DNA from 2 places in the Rhizobium sp. BK112 genome. Region 2 is predicted to be linked to the other one. Evidence: predicted binding sites of a transcription regulator. Region 2 holds the regulator's gene; the other holds the start of a gene.
The links. The regulator HrcA, encoded in region 2, represses chaperone genes, less so after heat shock. The targets are predictions, from matches to a motif close to GTTAGCACTCNCNNNNNGNGAGTGCTAAC.

Region 1 (8,288 bases), on a different contig from region 2:
CGGATGACGGCAACGCCGCCGGCGAGCTTGGCAAGACGCTCCTGCAGCTTCTCGCGGTCGTAATCGGAGGTGGTTTCTTCGATCTGGGCCTTGATCTGGGCAACACGGCCTTCGATGTCGGACTTGGCGCCCGCGCCGTCGACGATCGTGGTGTTCTCCTTTTCGATCGACACCTTCTTGGCACGGCCGAGCATGTCGAGCGTTACGGATTCGAGCTTGATGCCGAGGTCTTCGGAGATGACGGTGCCGGCGGTGAGGATGGCGATGTCTTCGAGCATGGCCTTGCGGCGGTCGCCGAAGCCAGGCGCCTTGACGGCAGCGATCTTCAGGCCGCCACGCAGCTTGTTGACGACGAGGGTTGCAAGAGCTTCGCCTTCGACGTCTTCAGCGATGATGAGGAGCGGCTTGCCGGTCTGGACGACGGCTTCGAGAACCGGCAGCATCGACTGCAGGTTCGACAGCTTCTTCTCGTGGATGAGGATATATGGGTCTTCGAACTCGGCCCGCATCTTGTCGGCATTGGTCACGAAGTAGGGGCTGAGGTAGCCGCGGTCGAACTGCATGCCTTCGACGACTTCGAGTTCGGTTTCGGCGGTCTTGGCTTCTTCAACGGTGATGACGCCATCATTGCCGACCTTTTCCATGGCTTCCGCCAAAAAACGGCCGATTTCGGCATCGCCATTGGCGGAGATCGTGCCGACCTGGGCGATTTCGGCATTGTTGGAGATCTTGCGGGCGTTGGCCTTCAGTTCCGCAACGATGGCGCCGACGGCGAGATCGATGCCGCGCTTCAGGTCCATCGGGTTCATGCCTGACGTGACGGCCTTGGCGCCCTCTTTGACGATCGCCTGGGCAAGCACCGTTGCGGTCGTGGTGCCGTCGCCGGCGATGTCGCTGGTCTTCGAGGCGACTTCACGGACCATCTGGGCGCCCATATTCTCGAACTTGTCTTCGAGTTCGACTTCCTTGGCGACGGAGACGCCGTCCTTGGTGATGCGCGGCGCGCCGAAGGACTTGTCGATCACGACGTTGCGGCCCTTCGGGCCGAGCGTCACCTTCACGGCGTTGGCCAGGATGTCGACGCCGCGCAGCATCTTCTCCCGGGCTTCGGTGCTGAATTTGACTTCTTTAGCGGCCATGTCCTCACTCCTTCATAGGCAGCCAGAGCAATTCCGGGAAAGGTGCGAAGCGGTTTTCCGTTCGGAATTGCGTCAGAAATAAAATATTGGAGCTGTTCTGCTTTTCTACGACAAGCTGAAGCGCTCCAGCGTTGACGAATGTTCGCAGGGACCTCAGGCGGCCTGCTGCTGTTCGCCCTGGGTTTCGATGACGCCCATCACGTCGCTTTCCTTCATGATCAGCAGGTCTTCGCCATCGATCTTGATCTCGGTACCGGACCATTTGCCGAACAGGATGCGATCGCCGGGCTTGACGTCGAGCGCCTGGATCTGGCCGGCATCGTTGCGTGCACCAGGGCCGACGGCGATGACCTCACCTTCCTGCGGCTTTTCCTTGGCAGTGTCGGGAATGATGATGCCGCCCTTGGTCTTGTCCTCTGACGTGACCCGGCGGACGAGAATGCGATCATGAAGCGGTCGGAACGACATGTCTTCCTCCATCGACAAACAGTGATGATGTTGCTCCCCCCGGGCCGGACCGGATGACCAATCCGGGGCGGGTGCAAGGTTCCGCACGAGCGCGCCTTGCGCGACTGATCTGGTTCGACGGCACTGCAATTTCAAGAGGGAATGAGAGAAAAATTAGCACTCTCCACCGGCGAGTGCTAACGTATTGCAGGGAACAGAAAATCGGCTCCCGCGTTCGGACTACAAGGTGGATGACACTGTGTCGAATGCGCGTTCAAGCCGCATCGAGGCTTGAATCCGGAATTTGACATTCCCAACTGTCTCATGATCGAGGCTTGACGAGCTCGATCACCGTCCCACGTCTTTTGGAGTGAGTGACATGGAAGAAAAGACCAATATAATCAGAGACCTCAGCATTGAGGAACGTGAGGAAATCTTCGTCGATATCGCTCGCACGCTGGAGGATACGGCGCGTGAGGCTCTTGTCGAAGGCAACATGCAGTTTGCGGCACTGTCCAACAACATGGCTGAAGCGATCCGCGTCAACGCCGACGAACTGGCCCGTGACGATCCCGACAATGCCGAGCTCGTGTTGCTGCAGGCGACGGCGATGATTTCGCAGTTCGAGGCCGTGCACCCCTATCGAATGGTGAGTATGGCCGTTCATTGATTGCCGCCGGCGCGTGCGGCTCGATCGCGCGCTCAAATCAATCGCCACCCACGCGGAACTCTCACTGCTTGCGAAGGTTATTGGATCACAACATCGAAGGGTGATCCATGATGACCGTCAAATCCACCGTGCCGCCCGAGAGCGGGACCGACGACGCGCGTTCCGCCGACACCGAACGGACCGAAGCCGATCGCAAGAGGGCATTGGAAACTGCCCGGGAGGCCGAACGCTTCTGGAAGGAACGGGTGGAGACGCTTTCAAAGGACGAGCACAAACGGGTGGAGGATTTTCTTCCAACCATCAACACGCCGTGAAAGTGGCTGGGCCTGTTCTTCGGACGGCTTATTTAAATGCGCTTGGAGGAGATCATGGCGATAGACAAGCACGAGCAGATACGTCGCCGTGCCTACGAAATCTGGGAGGCCGAAGGCCGCCCGGACGGCGCCGACCAGCGTCACTGGCTGCAAGCCTGTGATGAACTTGCGGGCGAGGATGAGCATGAAACACTGCAGAACCTGCTCGATGAAGACGACAGGGATGATGCAGCACTGCTCCAAGGCGCCGGCGAGAGCGGCGATTTCGATCGGCGACAAACGCCTGTCCAGGCCGCGGCGGTTCCCGTCCCTGACATCGAGATGACGACGGGCGAGAAGCCTTCCCGACAGAAGATCGGGAAGACCGAGGGCCCGTGATCGCCATGCAGCATCTCGACCATGCCATCCAAGTGGCTCTTACAGCCCATGAAGGTCAGGCAGACAAGACCGGCCGGCCGTTCTTCGAACATTGCCAGCGGGTCGCACTTCTCGTTTCCGGCGATGAGCGGCGGACGATCGCCTACCTTCATGACGTGGTCGAGAAAGGAAGCGGCTGGACGCTCGACAGGCTGAGGGAAGATGGCTTTGCGCCAGCGATCATCTCCGCCGTGGACGCTCTGACACGGCGGCCGGACGAGCCGGACGACGACTTCGTCAGACGCGCGGCATCCAACCCGCTGGCCTTGCCGGTCAAGCAGGCCGATCTCGAAGACAATCTCCGGCAGGCCGAACAGACCGGCAAGAACACCGAAAAGTACCAGCGCGGCCTGGATCTCCTGCGCGACATCAAGAGCCGACAATAGGAGCTCGGACAAATTTGCGCAGTTCGCCTGGCCGCCAAGATCGATAATGGGCCGATGGCGACCGTAACCTGACTTCCGCTGGTGCAGCGAAGGTTTTGTGCCTCATTTCATGTTTTGTTGGTAAACCACACTGTCGGGACGCCGAGCACGCCTCCCGTGCGCATCGCCGTCTTCAGTTCGTCCAGCTTGCTGAACGCCTGAGCCGCTTCAAACGTCGCAAACTCATGGGTGACGGTAATATCGTTCGGGTTGTCGATGGCGCGATAGACGGCTTGCGCTGTCACCCCATTGGCCTTCTGAACCTGATGAAACGCATCATATACCTTGCGCCAGGCGGCGTAGTCGGAGACCTCGTGCCTCACGAATAATGTCGTCATATCATCCTCCCCGATTGCATTTCCAAGTCTCGTGGATGGCTATTACGATTGAACCAGGAACATTATGGTCTCGGGCAAGACGCCGTCACTCGCCATCGCATCGGCGGCTGCCTTGGTCTGCATGAAGGCCATCAACTTTTCCATGTCTGCGACGTCCATGACCAAACCAACGCGGTTGGAGTTTTGCGGGTCTGTAAACGTACGAATGTTCGTGACGCCGATGGGTTCCAATACCTGTTTGCGGATGGGTGAAGCGAGCCAGTGTTTCGTGTCCTTGACGTCGTGACAGATCATTATGGTAGGCATTGTGTCCTCCTCTCAAGATCTCGGAAAACTGAAAGCTAAGTATGCTGTTGCGCTTTGCCGGATTTCATTACAGCAATGTTGCGAAGAGTGGGTTTTTCTTATTCATTAGTTGGAGATGTAAATATAACTATTGAGTAATTCGAAAATGTTATGCGACGGCGGCGTCGGGCGCGCATTGGGTTTTTGCAATAGCTTTGGTGACGGTTCCGGAGTCAGTGAGTGTCATTGGCGCTAATGACTTGGTCAATTTGACTTCCCTCCGATTGTCGCATCAATCTGACAATAGGATACGCCGCGTGCGAGATGGCAGAGGTTTGGAATGATCGAACGCCAGCCATTTGATCTCAAAGCCTATGTCCACGACATCGGAACAAGGCCGTGCTTTATCTGCGGCTTGCTCAAGAACGACCCCGCTTTCTTTCATCATCGCGTTTTTGAAGACGATGAGACGATCATTTTCCTGAGCAAATATCCCACGTTACCCGGCTATTGCCTTGTCTGTCCGAAGGAGCACCGTGAGGATCTGGCGCGAGACATGTCGAAGGATGAATATCTTCGACTACAGGGCAAGGTGCATGTCTTGTCGCGCGCCCTCAAAAGCGTGTTCGACGCCGAGCGAATTTATGTGCTTTCGCTCGGCAGCCAGCAAGCCAATAGTCACCTGCATTTTCATGTCGTTCCCTTGCCTTCAGGCGTGCCTCTCGAAGAGCAGCAATACCATGCGCTGATGGCGGAGAATGGGGTCCTGCACATACCTGACGATCAAATGGCAGAGTTGGCACAGCGCATCGCAGAAGCATACCGTGCCGAGTTGACCGCACGATAGTCACTCCTGTTCCCCCAATCCCAGGCTATGACTGGAGGGCGAATGCCGGCACCCGCTCGCCGTTCTCGCGAAAGAGCCGCTCCAAGTCTTCGAGGCGAGGGCAGGCAGGCGGATTATCGAGCGCTTGTGCCCAGTTCTCGCGGCTGGGCAATGCCATTGCCGCGGTCACGAGCACGGTGGTTCCGGGGCCGATTTGGCCGCGCAACTGCGGCAGCAGGGTCTTGGCGTGGATGAGATTGGTATTCGGGATCGGGCTCATCGCATGGCCGGCCCTCGGATCGGGCGATAGATCCACGATCGCGCTGACATCGGTCTGTCCGTACCAGACGGCTCGGCCTTCCCCTGCATCGGAACGGTCGGCATTGAAGTCCGCGCGTTCGATCGCAAAGCCGCCCTCGATTGTGCTGAGGGCGCGCGGCGTGGCGATGCGGTGGATGCGGATATGCCAGGGGTTTTCGGGAAGCAGCCAGGTTTCGATGGTGACATCGTTCCAGGGGCGCCAGCGCGAATAGAGGCGATTGTCGGCGATGAGCGCCTCTTCCATAGTTTCGCGCATGCGAAAATGGACGCCGTCGTCGGAGAGGCCGAGCATGCCGTCGAAGCTTGCGGCGGCAAAATTCCGGTCGTCGGCTTCGATGTTGAAGGCGTAGCGCGTGGAATAGACGAATTTCGAATATTTCTCGTTTGCGCCGAGCATCTTGTCATGCTGCTGTCCGGAGGAGAGCACGACCACATTTCCTGGCGTGTGCATGGCGACCATGCCCGCCGGTTTCAACGCAACCGGCTCCGGAAATTCCGGCTGCGGCGCCTCGTCGGCGGTCCAGAAGGGGTGATCCCCGGGAAGAGCCAGCGGTAGGAAGAATTTCAGCGCCCAATAGGGCGAACCGGGCGAATTGTAGCTCTCGCTCATGAAGAGATTGGGATAACCGTAGCCGACGGAGAGAACGCCGTCGCGCTCGGCAATCGGCATCGCCGACCACCAGCGGATATGGCGCATGTAATAGCCCTTGATCTCGGCCCAGGGCAGCGCTTCGACGCCGGCAAAGGCAAGCGCGCCCCAGAAACCACCGGCCGCGAAGCGGTAGGTCTGGCTGCGGCCGAAGGCAAGGGCTGCGCCATCGGGGCCGAACCAGTGGCGGATATCCCCGGCAAAGGTCTGGGCGCGATCCCGGAAGCGGTCCTTGCGCGCTTCGTCGCCGCGCGCCAACACGGTATAGATCAAGCCGTAGAAATGCATGGCGAAGGGGATGTAATGATCGACCCGACGCACCGGCCCGTCGCGATACCAGCCTTCCCCGAGGTCGAAGGCTTCCAACTCGTCGAGATAGGCAAGGGTTTTCCCGTGGTCGAAGGCGACACCAACGCGCTCCAGCCCGAGATCGATGAGGACGCGGAAGAATTTCCAGTTGTTGTCGATGAATTCCAGTTCGCGCGCGCTGAGAAGATAGGCGGCGACGGTCTTCTTTTCGCTATCGCTGAGCGGTTTCCAGATGTGTTCGGGGACAAGTGCCAGCGCGAAACCGACGGCGGCGAGCTCGACCAGTCGCTGATTGCGGTCGGCAAGATCGCCCCAATATTCGGGATGAGCGGGGTTCGTGCCGTTCGCCAGCCCGCGCCGATAGAGGTCCCAATGCGGGAACGCGCCGCCGCCTGCAGCGAACGGAACAATGCCCCAGAGCGGCCGTGCAAATCCTTCCAGATCCGCCGCCGCCCGGTCGAAGATCGCGCCGGCCGCACCGAGGCGCACACGGGCGCCGCTTTCAGAAAAATACGGCAGGAGCGGCTCGAAGAGATCGGTGACGGCCTTGGCGAGGTCGTCGCGGGTCTTCAGCGGATTGCCGAAGAGCGGATTGGCCCGGGCGGGATCATATATCATTGTCAGGCTCGAAATTCATGAAAAACTGGATCGGCCGCGGGCAGATATTGCCCGCGGCCGTCGACATTTCTTGACGTCTACTTGATGGCCTTCACGCCGTCGGTCATTTCCTTCAACCCGTCGTCGACGGACGTGTTGTCGGTCATGATTGCGTCATGCGCACGGTTGAGCACGACCTCGATCTTGGCGGCGTTCGGGTTGACCGCCATCTCCAGGTAGGTTTTCGTCGGCTTCAGCGCCGCCTTGCTGGCCTCGTCCTGCGGGAAGCCGGGCGTTGCCGCGATCGTGGCGCTGACGTCATCCGTCTTGAGCGCGGGGAACGTGCCCGTCGACGCGATAACGGCCGCACCCTCGGGACCGGTGACGAACTTGATGAAGTCGAGTGCGGCATCCTTGTGGTCGGAATTGGCGTTGACCGCCAGGCCGGAAATCTGGGCGGCCGTCGTGCCGGCCGCGACGCCGTCGGGATGCGGGAATTTCACGATGCCCCAGTTCTTGCTCTTCGATTCACCTGATTTCACCTTGGTGATCTGGGTGCCGACGAACCAGGTTCCCATCGGCAGCATGCCGATCGTACCGTTGAAGAAGAGCGCCGAATAATGCGTGTTCGACGTCTTCAGGAAGGCGTAGGAGGGAATCGCGCCATCCTTCTGTAGGGTGAGCGCCCTCTCGTACCAGGGCTTCAGGAAGTCATACTCACCGTCGACCAGCGTGTGTTTTCCGTCGAGGACGCCGGGCAGCTGGACGGTCGACCGCCAGGTATGCAGGAGCGCGCCATAGGTCTTGTTGGTACCCATGCCACCCGTAAGCTTCTCGGCGGTCGCGTCGAATTGCGCCCAGGTCATGTCATTCGTGGGGTAGGGCACGCCGGCTTTGTCGAATATGTCCTTGTTGTAATAGACGATCCAGAAGTCGGAGCGGAACGGCAGCGAATAGATCTTGCCGTCTATGGTCAGTTCCTCGATCAGGCCGCCATAGGGAGCCGGGTCGATCTTCTGATCCTTCACGAAGCTGCTGAGATCGGCGATGTTGCCGGCGCGCACCAGATTGGTGTAGCCCGGCACGTCCTTGATGGTGACGATGTCGATGTCCTTGGAGCCGCCGGTCAGCTGCGTCGAGATCATCTGCTGATAGTCCTGCGAGCCGAGGTCCATCTGCTCGAATTTCACGTTGGGGTGTTTGGCCTGATAGGCTTCGATCAGCGGCTTGTAATAGGCAGTCTTGTCCCAGTCCCACAAAGCCCATTTGAGCGTCACGGCGTCCTGGGCAAATGCTGCCCCGGCCGTCGTTGCAGCCAAGCTGAAACCCGCCAAGGCAAGTTTCATCGTCCTCCCAAATTTATCCAAATACATTCCCGTTCTCCTTCCCTGGATCATCTCTGGATCAGTTATTTATGAAGCGTTTCGTGCATGCGGTTTGCGGTACGGCGGCAGCTCGAGAACCATCACCGCCGCCCGATGGGCGCCGAATACGACGGCGAACATTCCGAGTGAAAAATTGAAGGTTGCCGGCATGAACACGGAAACCGGA
Region 2 (8,288 bases):
CCTTCCTGAAGTCGTGGATCAACAATCGTTATCTCGATCTCATCACCGGTCTGTTCCAGGCCGAGGACCCGGAAATTCTCAAGATCGAAGTCCTGGTGCGCACGGCAACGCGCAGCGGCACCAAGGCGCTCGACGAGGCGGTTCAGCCCGAGCCGGTCGTTGCCCCCCAGATGCGCCGCCCGACGAGCGCCCAGCCGGCCGGTCAGGCCGTCCAGCAGGCGGTGTCGGCTGTTGCTGCGGCAAGGCCCGCAAGCTTCGGTTCGCCGCTCTTTGGCTCGCCGCTCGATAGCCGCTTCACCTTCGATACCTTCGTGGAAGGCAGCTCGAACCGGGTCGCGCTTGCGGCTGCCAAGACGATCGCGGAAGCCGGTTCCGGCGCCGTGCGCTTCAATCCGCTCTTCATCCATTCGACGGTCGGCCTCGGCAAGACCCATCTGCTGCAGGCGGTCGCCAATGCGGCGGTGCAGAACCCGAGAGCGCTGCGCGTCGTCTATCTGACGGCCGAATATTTCATGTGGCGCTTCGCCACCGCAATCCGCGACAATGATGCGCTGACGCTGAAGGATTCGCTGCGCAACATCGATCTCCTGATCATCGACGACATGCAGTTCCTGCAGGGCAAGATGATCCAGCATGAATTCTGCCATCTCCTCAACATGCTGCTCGACAGCGCCAAGCAGGTCGTCGTTGCTGCTGACCGTGCGCCCTGGGAGCTGGAGTCGCTCGATCCCCGCGTCCGTTCGCGCCTGCAGGGCGGTGTCGCGATCGAATTCGACGCGCCGGATTACGAGATGCGTCTCGAAATCCTCAGGCGTCGCCTTGCTGCAGCCCGGCTCGAAGATCCATCACTCGAAATTCCGGCCGAACTGCTCCAGCATGTCGCCCGCAACGTCACGGCCAGCGGCCGCGAACTCGAAGGCGCCTTCAACCAGCTGGTCTTCCGCCGCTCCTTCGAGCCGAACCTGTCGATTGAGCGCGTGGACGAACTGCTCGCCCATCTGGTCGGCTCCGGCGAGCCCCGCCGGGTGCGCATCGAGGATATCCAGCGCATCGTCGCCAGGCACTACAACGTCTCGCGCCAGGAACTGGTCTCGAACCGCCGCACCCGCGTCATCGTCAAGCCGCGCCAGATCGCCATGTATCTGTCGAAGACGCTGACGCCGCGCTCCTTCCCGGAGATCGGCCGCCGTTTCGGCGGTCGTGATCACACGACCGTGCTGCATGCCGTGCGCAAGATCGAGGAACTGATTTCGGGAGACACCAAGCTTTCGCACGAAGTCGAGCTTCTGAAGCGGCTGATCAACGAATAATCGACGATTCTCTTCTGAATTCGACGGCCGGAAGCGATTCCGGCCGTTTTCCTTTATAAGTTTTTTATTCTATACCTCCGGCGCATCCAGTGCATGTCAAAGACTGAAGCGCTGAAATGAGCGCGTGGGAGGAATGAATGAGTTTCGAAAAGATCGCCGTTCTCGGCCTGGGCAAGGTCGGACGGCTGGCGGCGACGCTGTTGCATGAAGGCGGCTTCGAGGTGATCGGCGTCGATGCGCAGCTGCCGCTGAGCGACGTCCCCTTCAAGTGCCGCACCGGCGATATTTCAGATCCCGCGGTGATCGGCGAACTGCTCTCCAGTGTCGAGGCGGTGCTCTCCTGCCTGCCTTATCATTTGAACATCGAGTTGGCGCGCGCCGCCCATCTTGCCGGCATTCATTATTTCGATCTGACCGAAGATGTTCCCACAACCAATTTCATCATCGAACTGTCGAAGACCGCCCGCGGCCTGATGGCGCCGCAATGCGGCCTGGCGCCGGGTTTCGTCGGTATCGTCGGCGCAAGCCTGGCCGACGGCTTCGATCGCTGCCGTTCGATCCGCATGCGCGTCGGCGCCCTGCCGCAGCACCCGACCGGGCTGCTCGGCTACGCCTTCAACTGGTCGCCCGAGGGCGTCGTCAACGAATATCTGAACGACTGCGAGGTGATCGAGGGCGGTGTCCGCAAGCTGGTCTCGCCGATGGAATGGCACGAGACCGTCTATGTCGGCGGCGTCAAGCTCGAAGCCTTCACCACCTCGGGCGGTCTTGGCACCATGTGCGACACCATGCTCGGCAAGATCGACAATCTCGATTACAAGACGATGCGTTATCCCGGCCATATGGAGCTGATGAACTTCTTCTTCCACGAACTGCTGATGCGCGACAAGCGCAAGCTCGCCGGCGAGATCCTGACCAACGCCAAGCCGCCGGTTGAAGACGATGTCGTCTATGTCCATGTCGCCGCCGAAGGGACGGAGAATGGCAGCCTGCGCCGCAAGGAATTCGTGCGCGCCTATTACCCGATCGAGATTGCCGGCGCCCGCCGCACCGCAATTGCCTGGACGACCTCGGCCTCGGTCGTGGCCGTCATCGAAATGGTCCGCGACGGCCTGCTGCCGGCGACCGGCTTCCTGCACCAGGAGCATATTCCGCTGGAGATGTTCTTGAAGACGCCGACCGGCAGCCTGTTCAAATCAGGCGCGACCAGCCACGGCTGATAAATGCGCTCCAGCGCGGCGGCGATATCGATGCCGCCGCGTTGTAAATTCGCACGTCGTATTGATGTCAGCAGGCGAGATCGGCGACGACGGAGTCGAGGATCAGCATGCCGGACGGCGTGCAGCGCAGGCGTGAATTGCCGATCCGCTCGATGAATTTGTGTTCCAGCAGGAATTCCTCGCGTTTCGGGTCGAGGTCGCGGCCCGAAAGCTGCTGCCAGCGGGCAAGATCGACACCTTCCCGGAGCCGCAGCCCCATCAGCAAGAGCTCGTCGGACTGTTCCTCGAAGCCGAGCCGCTCCTCGTCGAGAATGCCGTGGCCGTCGCGCTCGACCATGTCGAGCCAGGCTTCCGGCTTGCGCTCGGTCGCCGTGGCGATCTTCTCCGGGCCGCGTGTCAGCCGGCCATGGGCGCCGGGGCCGATGCCGGCATAATCGCCGTAACGCCAGTAGGTCAGGTTATGCCGGCTTTCGGCACCCGGCCGGGCGTGATTGGAAACCTCATAGGCCGGCATGCCCTCGCGCGCGGTGATCTCCTGCGTCGCCTCGTAGAGCAATGCCGATTGCTCGCCGTCCGGCACGACCAGCTTGCCCGCCTTGTGCAGGCCGTAGAAGGGCGTGCCTTCCTCGATGGTCAGCTGATAGAGGGAGAGATGGTCGACCGCATAGGAGATAGCCTCCTTCAGCTCTTTCTCCCATTCCTCGACCGTCTGCTGCGGCCGGGCATAGATCAGATCGAAGGACATGCGGGGAAAAATGTCGCGCGCCAGCCGGATTGCTTTCAGCGCGTCGGCGACATCATGCAGACGGCCGAGGAATTTCAGGTCCCGATCATTCAGCGCTTGCACGCCGAGCGAGACACGATTGACGCCGGCGGCCCGATAGCCGCGGAAGCGGTCGGCCTCGACGCTCGAAGGGTTGGCCTCCATGGTGATTTCGATGCCGGCAGGCACGTGCCAGTGCCGGGCAATGCCGTCGAGAATGGCCGAGACCGTTTCCGGCTTCATCAGCGAGGGCGTGCCGCCGCCGAGGAAGATGCTGGTGACCGTCTTCGGCCCGCTCATCGCCCGCACCGTTGCCATCTCCTTCAAGAAGGCAGCGGTGAAGCGCTCCTGATCCACCGGCTGGTGGCGCACATGGCTGTTGAAATCGCAATAGGGACACTTCGCCGCACAGAAGGGCCAATGCACGTAGACGCCGAAGCCGGGCTCACCGGTATCGGGCAAAAGTGCTGCATCGCGCGAGCTGCTTGGCGTGTCTGATGTGCCCACGTACCGACCTTATGCCTCCAGGCAGGTTTCGACGAAGAGTTTGAAGGCGCGGGCCCGGTGCGACAGCGCTTGCGGCTTGCCGACGTTCCAGCCGTGTTTTTCCTCGCCGCTCATTTCGCCGAAGGTGATGTCGTAACCCTTAGGCTGGAAGACCGGATCGTAGCCGAAGCCCTGGGTGCCGCGCGGCGGCCAGACGACGCTGCCTTCCACCTCGCCACGGAACAGCTCCGTGTGCCCGTCCGGCCAGGCGAGGCAGAGCACGCTGATGAAACGTGCGGTGCGCTGTTCCGGCTTCGTCGCGCCGGCATCCTGCAGCGCCTTTTCCACCTTGGCCATCGCCATGTCGAAATCGCGCGTGCCGTCGGCCCTCTCCGCCCAGTTGGCGGTGTAGACGCCGGGATCGCCGCCGAGCGCGTCGACCACCAGTCCGGAATCGTCCGAAAGCGCCGGCATGCCGGCGGCATTGGCCGAGGCCACCGCCTTGATCGTCGCATTCTCCTCGAAACTCGTGCCGGTCTCGTCAGGCTCGACGAAATTCAGCTCCGCCGCCGATTTGGCGGTGAAGCCGAGCGGCCCGATCAATTCCTGGATCTCGCGGATCTTGCCGGCATTGTGGCTGGCGACGACGATGGTCTTCGTTTCAAGCTTGCGCATTCAGATATCCTGTTCGATGCCCCAGATTTTAGCCTCTGCGCATTCCAGGCTGTTGCCGGCCGGATCGCGGAAATAGATCGAGCGGCCGCCGTTCGGCCAGCGCACCTCGGATTCGATCGCCACATCAGCCGCCGTCAGCTTCTCGGCCATGGCGTCGATATTGCGGCCGGATACCCGGAAACAGGCATGGCCCTGGCCGGTGGTGCCGTGCGGCGGCACCTGCAGGGCATCAGGCGCCGGCGGCTTCACCGTTTCCTCGGGGTTGAAGATTAACAGAACGCCGGGCCCGCAGCGGAAGAAGACATGCCGGTTGGCGGCGCGGGCGATCTTCTCCAGTCCGAGGACGTCTTCGTAAAACGCCTCGGCCTGATCGAGATCCCGCGCATAGAGCGCCGTTTCCAACATGCCTTCCAGCATGGGGTTCATCCTTCGACGGCTTGCTTCTGCAGCGCCACCAGTTCGCCGATGCCGTTTCTGGCAAGCTGCATCAGCGAGGTGAATTCGCCCTCGCTGAACGGCGTGCCCTCGGCCGTGCCCTGGATCTCGACGATCCCGCCGGTGCCGGTCATGACGAAGTTCGCATCGGTCTCGGCCGAGGAATCCTCGAGGTAATCGAGATCGATCACCGGCTGGCTGGCGAAGATACCGCAGGAGATGGCGGCGACATGATCCTTCAGGACCCGGTCAACCTTGATCATGTTGCGGCTTTCCATCCATTTCAGGCAATCGTAAAGCGCAATCCAGCCGCCGGTGATCGAGGCGGTCCGCGTGCCGCCATCGGCCTGGATGACGTCGCAGTCGAGCGTGATCTGCCGTTCGCCGAGCGCCTGCAGGTCGACGACGGCGCGCAACGACCGGCCGATCAGCCGCTGAATTTCCTGGGTGCGGCCGCCCTGCTTGCCGGCGGCGGCCTCGCGCTTCATCCGTTCGCCGGTCGCCCGCGGCAGCATGCCGTATTCGGCGGTGACCCAGCCCTTGCCGGTATTGCGCAGCCAGGGCGGCGTCTTTTCTTCAAGGCTGGCCGTGCAGAGCACATGCGTATCGCCGAACTTGACCAGGCAGGAGCCTTCCGCATGCTTGGAAAAATTGCGCTCGAACGAGACCTTGCGCATCTGGTCGATTTTTCTGCCTGAAGGCCGCATTCTTATCTCCTGGGGTTTGTTGACCGCTTCTACGATTGGCGGCGCCTATTTGCAAATTCCCTTTTGCCACGGGTGCGAGTTTGACTTACTTTTCGGGAAGTATCATCAGCGCGGGTTCTTAAGCTTCATGGGCATCAGGTCGACGTCGGTTTCGGATGCTGTTGCCGCACTGGACGAGCGCTCCAGGGAAATTTTTCGGCGCATCGTCGAAGGCTATCTGGAAAGTGGCGAGCCGCTCGGTTCGCGCAACCTGTCCCGTCTTCTGCCGATGTCGCTGTCGCCGGCCTCGGTGCGCAACGTCATGAGCGATCTCGAAGAACTCGGCCTGATCTATTCGCCGCACGTCAGCGCCGGACGGCTGCCGACCCAGATCGGCCTGCGTTTCTTCGTCGATGCCTTCATGCAGGTCGGCGACCTCTCTGCCGAGGAGCGCGCCAACATCGACCGGCAGGTGCGGGCCGAAAGCGGCGGCAATCCGGTGGAATCGATGATGAACGAGGCAAGCCGCATGCTGTCCGGCATTTCGCGCGGCGCCGGCCTCGTCATCACCTCGAAAAGCGATCCGGTGCTGAAACATGTCGAGTTCATCCGGCTCGAACCGACCAAGGCGCTGGCCGTGCTCGTCGGCGATCACGATCAGGTGGAAAACCGCATCATCGAGCTGCCGGCGGGCGTCACCTCCTCGCAACTGACCGAGGCGGCGAATTTTCTCAATGCCCATATGTCCGGCCAGACGCTGCCGGAACTCCGCAAGCAGTTGAGCCGGCTGAAGGATGACGTCCGCCACGAGCTCGATGCCCTGTCGCGCGATCTCGTCGAGCGCGGCATCGCTGTCTGGGCCGGCAGCCCGGACGAGGGCAAGCCCGCGCAACTGATCATCCGCGGCCGCGCCAACTTGCTCGAGGGGCTGGCCGGCGCCGAGGATCTCGACCGGCTGCGCTTGCTGTTCGACGATCTCGAGAAGAAGGACAGCCTGATCGAGATTCTCAATCTCGCCGAAACCGGTTCCGGCGTGCGCATCTTCATCGGTTCGGAAAACAAGCTCTTCTCGCTGTCCGGCTCGTCGCTGATCGTCGCGCCCTATCGTGACGATGACGATCGCATCGTCGGTGCCGTCGGCGTCATCGGCCCGACGCGGCTCAATTATTCCCGCATCGTGCCGATGGTGGATTACACCGCCCAGCTCGTCTCCCGCCTTTCGCGCAATCAGCTTTGACGCCGCAACTGGCGAACGTGCGGAATTTTCGCTTCTTTGTCACGCAGACTTGATTTTTTTCGGTCAAACCTCGATATCGGGCGCATCTGAAGACACCAACCGGAGACCGTCATGACCGATGACACGACGAAAAACGGACCTGACGCAACTGCGGCCGATGCCGCAGCCGACGCTGCCGCCTACGTCGAGAACGATATTGCGCAGGAAGAGGCTGCCCAGCCGGACCCGCTCGAGCTTCTGAAAGCCGAAAACGGTGAGCTGCGCGACCGCTATCTGCGCCTTGCCGCCGAGATGGACAATCTGCGCCGGCGCACCGAGCGCGAAGTGAAGGACGCCAAGTCCTATTCCGTCGCGGGTTTTGCGCGCGACATGCTCGCCGTCTCGGACAATCTGCGCCGCGCGCTTGATGCCATCTCTCCGGAGACCAAGGCCGCGGCCGATGCCGGCCTCAGCACCCTGATCGAAGGTGTCGAGATGACCGAGCGCGCCATGCTGTCGGCTCTTGAGCGCCACGGCGTTCGCAAGCTGGAGCCGGTCGGCCAGAAGTTCGATCCGAATTTCCATCAGGCGATGTTCGAGGTGCCCAACCCCGACGTGCCGAACAATACGGTCGTCCAGGTCGTGCAGGCAGGCTTCACCATCGGCGAACGCGTGCTGCGCCCGGCCATGGTCGGCGTCGCCAAGGGCGGCCCCAAGCCGGCCGAAGCCGAAACCAATTCCGTCTTCGACGAGAAGGACGCTTAAGGACGTTTCCCTTCCGCTCAGGAAGGGAAACCAAAGCTTCAGATGCGGGCGAAACGTTCGATCAGCAGATCGAAGAAGCCGTCCGCATCGACATGGCGCATGACCTTGGCATTGCGCTTGCGCTCGGTCACATGCCACCAGTCGACGACGGTCATGCCGACGGTGAGTTCGGACCGGACCTCGATCTCGACATTGCAGTCCCGACCCCTGAAGAGCTCCGGCTTCAGCAGATAGGCGATCACGGTCGGGTCGTGCAGCGGCCCGCCGTCGGAGCCGTATTTCTCGATATCGAACCGCTCGAAGAATTCCAGCATCTCGACCATGGCCTTAACAGGCGCCGTGCCGATTTCGGCCATGCGCTTCACCCGGTCCTTGCGGGTCAGCAATTGGTGAGTGACGTCAAGCGGCATCATCACGATCGGCACGCCTGAGCGAAAGACGATATCGGCGGCCTCGGGATCGACATAGATGTTGAATTCGGCGGCCGGCGTGATGTTGCCGCCCTCGAAGAAGCCGCCGCCCATCATCACCAGTTCGCGGATGCGGGGAACGATGTCGGGCGCCTTCTGGAAGGCCAGGCCGATATTGGTGAGCGGCCCGAGCGTGCAGAGCGTCACCGTGCCTGTCGGCTCGCGGCGCAGCGTCTCGATGATGAAATCGACCGAATGGTCGGGCTGCAGCGCCATCGTCGGCTCGCTGAGGTCGGGCCCGTCGAGGCCGGTCTTGCCGTGC

Region 1: a site for HrcA is predicted at 1,760-1,788, ahead of FHT75_RS30315 (co-chaperone GroES). Genes of this name have one in related genera too.

Annotation. Positions count from the first base shown of each region.
Region 1 is NZ_JACHYZ010000015.1:110,846-119,133, reverse strand. It holds gene groL (chaperonin GroEL) at 1-1,139, opposite strand, end outside; gene FHT75_RS30315 (co-chaperone GroES) at 1,293-1,607, opposite strand; gene FHT75_RS30310 (hypothetical protein) at 1,966-2,256, shown strand; gene FHT75_RS30305 (hypothetical protein) at 2,364-2,570, shown strand; gene FHT75_RS30300 (DUF2934 domain-containing protein) at 2,625-2,948, shown strand; gene FHT75_RS30295 (HD domain-containing protein) at 2,954-3,373, shown strand; gene FHT75_RS30290 (hypothetical protein) at 3,481-3,750, opposite strand; gene FHT75_RS30285 (hypothetical protein) at 3,793-4,056, opposite strand; gene FHT75_RS30280 (HIT family protein) at 4,376-4,882, shown strand; gene FHT75_RS30275 (DUF2264 domain-containing protein) at 4,908-6,758, opposite strand; gene FHT75_RS30270 (ABC transporter substrate-binding protein) at 6,836-8,110, opposite strand; gene FHT75_RS30265 (YesL family protein) at 8,150-8,288, opposite strand, start outside.
Region 2 is NZ_JACHYZ010000004.1:242,222-250,509, reverse strand. It holds gene dnaA (chromosomal replication initiator protein DnaA) at 1-1,310, shown strand, start outside; gene FHT75_RS13865 (saccharopine dehydrogenase family protein) at 1,448-2,530, shown strand; gene hemW (radical SAM family heme chaperone HemW) at 2,598-3,800, opposite strand; gene rdgB (RdgB/HAM1 family non-canonical purine NTP pyrophosphatase) at 3,810-4,454, opposite strand; gene FHT75_RS13850 (VOC family protein) at 4,455-4,880, opposite strand; gene rph (ribonuclease PH) at 4,877-5,596, opposite strand; gene hrcA (heat-inducible transcriptional repressor HrcA) at 5,724-6,812, shown strand; gene grpE (nucleotide exchange factor GrpE) at 6,924-7,556, shown strand; gene FHT75_RS13830 (nucleoside hydrolase) at 7,595-8,288, opposite strand, start outside.